One region of the Novosphingobium sp. BL-S-19 genome, then DNA from elsewhere that is predicted to be linked to it. Evidence: predicted binding sites of a transcription regulator. Region 1 holds the regulator's gene; the other holds the start of a gene.
The links. Region 1 encodes LexA, which represses DNA repair genes until DNA is damaged. Its sites were predicted from a motif close to GTTCCNCNCTTGTTCT; they were not measured.
Positions count from the first base shown of each region.

Region 2: the regulator LexA is predicted to act here: its motif matches at 1,877-1,892, upstream of ACZ1JV_RS18360 (ImuA family protein).

Region 1 covers NZ_CM145497.1:1,180,716-1,184,926, reverse strand. Annotated here, with positions in the region: gene ACZ1JV_RS05140 (molybdopterin molybdotransferase MoeA) at 1-1,076, shown strand, start outside; gene lexA (transcriptional repressor LexA) at 1,189-1,887, shown strand; gene ACZ1JV_RS05130 (ComEC/Rec2 family competence protein) at 2,051-4,132, opposite strand.
Region 2 covers NZ_CM145498.1:2,175,856-2,180,066, forward strand. Annotated here, with positions in the region: gene ACZ1JV_RS18350 (TonB-dependent receptor) at 1-640, opposite strand, end outside; gene ACZ1JV_RS18355 (alpha/beta hydrolase) at 955-1,761, shown strand; gene ACZ1JV_RS18360 (ImuA family protein) at 1,911-2,687, shown strand; gene ACZ1JV_RS18365 (Y-family DNA polymerase) at 2,722-4,110, shown strand; gene ACZ1JV_RS18370 (error-prone DNA polymerase) at 4,107-4,211, shown strand, end outside.

The DNA of each region.
Region 1 (4,211 bases):
CCGCGCGCGACATTTCGGCAATGGATGGCTACGCGGTTGCGGAAGGCGATACCGCCGGGCCCTGGCATGTCGTGGGCGAAAGTGCCGCGGGGCATCCTTACGAAGCCGCCGTCACGCCGGGGCAGGCCATTCGCATTTCGACCGGCGCCCTGATCCCTGCCGGCGCAGGAGGAGTCATCCTTCAGGAAGATGTCACGCGCGATCAGCATCGCGTCACCTTGACCGGCGAAGGCCCCACCCCGCTGCACAAACATATACGCCGCCAGGGTATGGACTTCCCCGAGGGGCGGGAAATCCTGCCGTCCGGCACCCGTATCGGCGCCGCCCAGGCCGCACTCGCGATCGTGGCGGGGCACAAGCACTTGCCGGTTCGAAGGATACCGCGCCTTGTCGTGATCGACAGCGGGGACGAACTGGCCGTGGATCCGGAATGCTGCGAACCGCATCAGATACCCGCCAGCAACGGCGCCATGCTCGCCGCGATGGGCCAAAGCCTTCCGGTCGCGGTCGACAGAATCGGCCCGGTGGGCGACGATCTCGACGCCCTGATCCGCGCCTTCGAATCTGCCGGTGACGCGGATGTCATCGTTACCAGCGGCGGCGTTTCCGTTGGCGATCATGATCTCGTTCGTCCCGCACTCGAAGCATGGGGTGCCGATCTGGATTTCTGGCGCGTGGCAATCCGGCCGGGCAAGCCATTGCTGGTGGCGCGAAAAGCGCGCGGCCAGCGCGCGCAGATCGTGATCGGATTGCCGGGGAATCCGGTCTCCAGTCTCGTAACCGCATACCATTTCATGTTGCCGGCTCTTCGCGCGTTGCTCGGCGCCCGCAGGCCTGCACAGATGCCGTTGCTGACCCGCTTGGCCGACGCCTTGCCGCCCAGCGGCGATCGACGCGAATTCGTGCGCGGCCTTTGGGATGGCGAAACCGTCAGCGCCCATAGCGTGCAGGACAGCAGCGCCTTGGTCTCTCTGGCCACAAGCAATGTTCTTATCGATCGCCCCGGCAACGCCCCCGCTGCCAATCGCGGGGATACGGTTTGGGTATACTTGCTCCAGAATGGCGGTATTGCTTGACGCTACCGGATTCGTTGCTTAATTGTTCCCTCATTGTTCGCGAATGAACCTCCATGTGTTCTTCGCGAAGGGAACAGACCGCCAATCTCGGCGAAGCAGGTGAGGCAGCCAGATGTTGACGCGCAAGCAGCACGAATTGCTCCGGTTCATTCAGGTTCGCCTTGAAGAAAGCGGGGTCTCGCCCAGCTTCGAAGAAATGAAGGATGCGCTGGACCTCAAATCGAAGTCGGGCGTTCACCGGTTGATTTCGGCGCTGGAGGAACGCGGCTTTATCCGTCGTCTCCCCAATCGGGCCCGCGCCCTTGAAGTGCTTCGCCAGCCTGACGATGTGACCAATAAGGCCCCTGCTGCCGCCGCCACGCCTGCGACACCGCGAGAAGCGCCCGCTGCACTGCGCGCGGCTCCGCGGGCTCCGGAACCGGCCAACGACGTAATCGAGATACCGCTACACGGCCGCATCGCCGCCGGCGTTCCGATCGAGGCAATCGAAGGTCAGGCGACGCTGCCGGTGCCGGCAGCCCTGCTGGGCTCGGGAGATCATTATGCGCTTGAGGTTTCCGGTGATTCGATGATCGAGGCCGGTATTCTCGATGGCGATCTGGCGCTTGTTAAGCGCACCGACACGGCGCGCGATGGGGAAATCGTGGTGGCCCTCATCCGCGGTGAGGAAGCCACCCTCAAGTATCTCCGCCGCGAAGGGCCAAAGGTTCGGCTCGATCCGGCGAACGCCGCATACGAGCCCCAGATCTACGGCGCCGGGGAAGTGCAGGTTCAGGGCAAACTCGCAGGCATTTTGCGCCGCTATCACTGACAAGGGGTACGGACCCGATCGCCGGACTGGCATCGCTGCACAGGCTCGCGACATTCTTGGGGTGTTTTCCAATCGGGTGAAAACACCGGATGGTTCGGAAAACGGGATATACGGGAGTTGGAGGGGTTGATCCGAGGCAGTCGGATCAACCCCTCCAAATATCTCACCAGCCGTGGCTACCATGGCTTTGGGCCACCGTTCGCAGCGCCTGACCTTCCAGATCTATAACGATCCCGCCCGTTTGCTTCAGCATGGGACGATCGATTTTCAGCCATCGCGGCTTGCAGCTTTGCGGCAGCGAGCGATCGGCAATGACGATATCCGCGCGGCCGCAGGCCCGTGCCAGCGAAGGGATCGGCACATAAGCATCGCTGCGCGCGATCAGAACATGCCACATCCTCTCACCTCGCCGGAAGGCCGCCGCGCAAAAGTCGTTATTGCATCGGACCTCACGCTGTCCGGGCAGAGCGAGCGGCAGTTCGCGCTGCCCGGTAACTTCCAACATGTTGTCCAGCGCATAGCCGCTTCTGCTCTCACGCAGGATAGCCAGGCGCCCATCCCCCACCGTCATGCCAATGTAATGGCCGTCACCACTCACCAGAATGTCGGGAGGACCGATCAGCGCCAATCCGGCGACACCCGCAAACGCCGGAACGAGACCGAGAAAACGCACCTTCCCCGACCATAAGGCCAGCCACAAACCGCCTGTGACGAACAGGAGAAAATGCCCCGCTCCCATCACCGGAAGGAGGCGAACCGCGCCGGGAATATCCGCAACGACGTGGGCAAGCTCAAGAAGGAGCGCAATGGCGTGGCCTGCAAGCCACCATACCGGCGCTCCAAGACCGACGACGTCGAGAAGGAGCGCAATGGCCACAAGGGGCATGACGGCGAAAGTCGTCAGCGGAATGGCCACGAGATTGGCCAGCGCGCCAAAAACGCCTGCACGGTGGAAATGATAAAGGGCAATCGGCATCAGAACCAGGTCGATCGCGACGCCGGTCACCAGCATCAGCGCTGCCGACCTCAAGACTCGCATCGGCACGCTTTCATCGCGTGGCGCCATCCAGCGACGCACCGGCGCTGCCTTCGCCACCGCGATCAATGTAAGCACCGCCGCAAAACTCATCTGAAAACTGGGACCGACGATAGCCTCAGGCCACAACACCATGACGAGAAACGCCCCGGTCGCCAGCATTCGAACCGACAACGCTTCACGCCCCAGCAACATCGCGCCCAGCACCAGCAGGGCGCCCGCGCAAGAGCGGACGGTGGGCACCTGCGATCCCGTCAACAGGGTATAGCCGATCCCCGCCAGACCACCCAAGGCCGCAGCCACCACCGGCAGGCGCCATCGCAGTGCGATCGCGGGGGAAAGCGCCAGCAAGCGAATGGCAAGAAAATAGACTGCGCCGATCACGGCGCTGACGTGAAGCCCGCTGATGGAAAGCAGGTGCGCCAATCCCGCATCGCGCATCGCCTGCGCGTCATCCGCGGCGATTGCGCCCATATCTCCCGTTGCAAAGGCTATGGCAATCCCGGCCTTTGTGCCCTCAAGCTGAGACCGGATATGTCCGGAGAGGTCGGCCCGCCATGCCGCGAAAACATCCGTCCCGTTCCCGGGCTCCAAAACCTCGACGGGTGCCAGCGCCCGTCCGGACGCCGAAAGCCCTGCAAACCAGGCAGCGCGCGCAAAATCGTAGCTTCCCGGCAGCATCGGAGCGGCAGGAGGGACCAGCCTTCCGCGAAACCGGATCAGGGCGCCCGTCTCGGGTGCCTGGCCCGCGCCCATCACCCCCAAATCATGGGGCAGGCTCAGCCGCACCTTGATCGCCCGGCCCGTGCCAGGCTCCCGCATTGCCAGCAGCAGACGGTTCTGACTGAACGCCGGCATTTCCTCGATCGCGAGCACGCGACCCTCGAACGTACCGGTCAAGGGCCGGGGAATCGGGGGCGCCCCGATCACCGTCGATCTCCCCCAGGCGGCCAGACAACCAAGCGCCAGGACGATCATGAACGACATTCCGGCGAGACGTAGCAGCGGAAAATTGTCCCGACCGTGCCGCCAGACGCCGAGTCCGATTGCACCGCTCGCACAAATTGCGCAAAACGCAATCCACCAGTGGGCGTCTGGCATGGTAAACCACGCCGAAATTCCGGCCCCGAAGCCCACCGCAAGCCATGGTCCGCGGTCGAAAGTGCAGTTCGAAAGAAAACACTCGACACCAGCCAAACTGCTCGACATGTGGCTCTGGCTGATCCATGGGCGATGCTGCAATGCAGCGGCTCCGGCGAGGGCCGGAACATCGGGATCATCGATCGTG
Region 2 (4,211 bases), on a different replicon from region 1:
AGCCATCGCGCTTCTTCCACTGCCACGCGATGCGCCCGGCGATCACGTCATTGCCGGCGTTGACGAAGCCTTCCAGTCGATAGGCATTCAAGTTGCCATAGCCGCCGGTGACTTCGGCCGAGAGTCCCGGCTTCGGCTTGGCCGAAACGAGGCTGATCGCGCCGATCGTGGCGGCCGTGCCGAACAGCGTCGCCTGCGGCCCCTTCACCACTTCGATGCGATCAAGGTCATAATTGCCCTGATAGGCCCCGCGTGAGCGGGAGATGTCGACGCCGTTGTAATAGAGCGTCACGCGCGGCCCCTGCTGGGCCGAACCGCTGTCGGAGGTGATGCCGCGGATCACGAAGCCGGGGTTATTGGCGCTCTGGATCTGGATGTTGAGGCCCGGAACATAGGCCGAAAGCTCGCCTATATCGGTCACGCCAAGCTGGCGCATCCGCTCTCCGCTCGCGACCGAGAGCGTGATCGGCACGTCCACCGCACGCTGTTCCACCTTTTGCGCGGTAACGACGATCTGGTTGGAATTACCATCTGCAGCATTCGCCGTTTCTGCCGCAGCCTCTTCGGCAAATGCCGCGCCCGGAATGCTGGCCAGAGCCGTGCCCGCCATCAGTGATGCGATGCAAATACCGAATTTCATTGCCATTTCCCCTGAGCCCTGAAGCGATTTCACGACCCGGGCGTTAACGGCTGGAAATGAAGCTTCAATGGCGATCCGTCCCTCTCGGCGCAATCGACGATGCAAGGAACGCAAAGCAACCAGAAAACGAGACCATCGTTATCCGTCCATTTCTGAAAAGCCTCAAAAGACTTGCTATTGAGAATGAATATCAATAATCTGAACCCCAACGGAAACGCGAGAGGAACTGATACCGTGAGATGCCCTGTCGCTCGTCCCGCCTTTCATAATTCTACGGCTATCCGCCCTCTGCTCCTTTATCGAAGGGGGGCGGCATGAAGCCGATCACCGGTCTTGCGCCGCTGCTGGCCTTGCTTTCCGCAGGCCCGCTGGGGGCGACGGCATGGACGCTGCCCAATTCGGACGTGCAGTTCGTCCCGGCGCCAGACGGTCACGTCTATCGCCTTCTGGTTTCCTGGCCCGAAGGATCGCCGCCAAGGCAAGGTTGGCCAGTACTCTGGCTGCTTGATGGTGAGGACAACTTCGCCGTCGCCACCATGACCGCGCGGCGAATGTCCCGCACAGATGGACTGATCGTTGCCATCGAATGCGATCATCGACCCCGGCGGACCGAAGACTACACCCCCGCCGTTCCGGGCTACCGGATACCCGAAGGCTTTCCCGCATGCGGACTTCCAACCGGTGGGGCGGAGCGCTTCCTCGATCTGATCGAAGAGGTGTTCCGCCCACTGGTCGAAGGCCGCTGGCACCTCGATCCGGCACGCCAGACGCTGGCCGGGCACGGCCTTGGCGGTTTGCTGGCGCTCCATGCGATGTTCACCGGCAGGCCCTACTCGGCCATCGTCTCGGTCAGCCCGTCGCTCTGGTACGGCGACAACAGCGTGGCCGCAGGTGAGCGCACGGCAGATCCTCGCCTGAAGACGCGGCTGCTGATCGTCAACGGCGCAGAGGGGAACGATTTGGACGATCACGGCGGGGCAGCTGCGGAGGCGCTTGCCACGCGCTGGCAGCGGCGCGGCGCCGAGGCGGAACACCTGTCCCTGCACGGGAAATGCCATGGCTCGACAATGCTGGCCGCAATGGGGCCAACGGTAACTACGGCGTTTTCGGCAGGCCGCTAACGAGCCTGATCGCCCGAAAAATAACACGACTTTCCATAATGTTGTCGATCTGGCGGTCCCTCGTGGGCCGGCAGATCGGCAACGCCTGTTTGGCAAGCAGCGGATGTTGGAGTATGGAACATATAGAGAACAATTGAGCGATTCGGATCATGCCCGTCAAGACCTTCAAACTGGCGGAAAAGGCCACCGAACGGCTCCCTCAGGCCGATGGGGGAGCCCTGCCGGCCATGGACGCTGGACGGCTGCACGAGATCCACGCAAATGGGGATGATCGGGCCACCGCCCTCGCCTTCGCGCTGTGCAAAAGCGGTATTGGCCCGAACGGCGCGGCAGTACTGGTGCGAATGTCCCGTACGCCGCTGCGAACGGTTCCCAATGGGCAAGGCCTGGCAACGCTCGGCCTGAAGCCCGCCCGCCTGTTGCTGGTGGAAACTGAAAACGAACTCGACCTCCTGCGCGCCGGGTTGGAAGCCGCGCGATGTCCGGGCGTGGAACTGGTCTTGCTGGAAACGAACGGAACTTTCGCGAAGTACGACCTCACCGCCAGCCGAAGACTGGCGCTGGCGGCGGAACAATCGCGCAACCGGGTGATCGTGCTGCGCCAGGATGCGGAACCCAGGTCCAGCGCCGCGCAGACCCGCTGGTCCATCTCCAGCGCGCCTTCCATCCCGCTGGAAGCCGATGCGCCGGGATGGCCGGCGATGGAGGCCAGACTGCTGCGCTGGCGTGGGGGTGCCGCAGGCCGCACGTGGCGGCTGGAATGGAATACAGACGATGGAACATTCCGCGATACGGGCTGGAATAGAGGCGAAGGGAGCGGCAAGGATGGAGGCGAAGTCGCGCCAGTGCCTGGCGCTGTGGTTCCCCTATTTCGCATGCGAGAGAGCGCGGATGGCGGCGGGCCTGACTATCCACGCGCCGCCTGAACCACTCGCCCTCGTCTTGCGCACCGGCAATGCCCTGCGCCTCTCTGCCGTGGATGGCTTCGCCGTAAAAGCCGGACTGGAAACCGGCATGACGCTCGCCGACGCGCGGGCGCGCTGCCCCACACTCGTGACCCGGCCCGCCGATCCGGTGCTGGACGCGCGCGAACTTGACCGGCTGGTCAGGGCGATGGTGCGCTTCACCCCCATGGTCGCGGTCGATCCACCCGACGGCATCGTGCTGGACGTGACCGGCTGCACGCACTTGTTCGACGGCGAAGGGGAACTGGCACGGCAGGCGATGACGCTGGCCGGCTATACCGCGCGCCACGCCTCGGGTCCTAACGCCACGGCAGCGCGGGCTCTGGCCCGGCATGGGACCGGAAATAGAGATGTTCAGGCCCTGCCAGTCTCCGCCCTGGAACTGCCCGAGGATGCTCTGGCCGCGCTGCGCCGTGCCGGCCTGCAACGGATCGGGGACCTTTCCAAACGCCCGATGCAGACGCTGGCGGCCCGCTTCGGGGAGGAAATGGTCACCCGCCTGCGCCAGATCCTGGGCGAAGCCGCCAGCCCGATCGCCCCGCGCCGCATTACTGCGCCGATCCGTCTGGAAACGCGCTTTCCCGAACCGCTGATCCGCACCGACGACGCACTTGATGCCGTGGAAGACCTGCTGGAACAGGCCGCGCAGGACATGGAAGCGCGCCAATTGGGCGGCCGCCGTTTCATCGTCACGCTCTGCCGCAGCGACAATGCACGGCGGCGGCTGGCGGTCGATACCGGCCGTCCCGAACGCGATCCGGCCATCGTCCTGCGGCTGCTGCAGGAGCGGATCGATACGCTGTCGGACCCGCTCGATCCCGGCTTCGGTTTCGATTCGATCGAACTGGCCGTCTCGCGCACCGATCCCCTGCCCGCCCGCCAGATCGCCCTGGAAGGATCGCGTGAGGAGGCCAGCGACGATCTTTCCGCGCTGATCGATCGGCTGAGCGTCCGCCTCGGCCCCAATCGCGTCCGCCGACTGATGCCATGCGACCGGCATCTGCCGGAAGTCGCGCAAAGGCTGTTGCCCGCGATGGAGGCAAAGCTCGTCGACTGGCCCATGCCGGAAGGCCAATTGCCGCGCCCGGCGCTGCTGCTCGATCCTCCGCAGCCGGTGGACGTCATCGCCGGCGTGCCCGACGGTCCGCCGCAGCGCTTCCGCTGGAAGGGCAAGCTGCACGAAGTCCGCCTTGCCGAAGGGCCGGAACGCATCGGCGCGGAATGGTGGGGCAAACGGACCGGCCACCTTTCTGAAGGCAAGCAGCCGACCCGCGACTACTACCGGATCGAGGATGCCGAGGGCCGCCGCTACTGGATCTTCCGGCACGGCCTGTTCGAGGAAACCGCCAGCCCGAAGTGGTATCTCCACGGCCTGTTTCCATGACTGCTTCCCCGACAGATCAGCCGCCCTTCATGGAGCCGGTCGCCGCCAGCAATTTCAGCTTCCTGCGCGGCGCTTCCCATGCCGAAACGATGGTCGCCCGC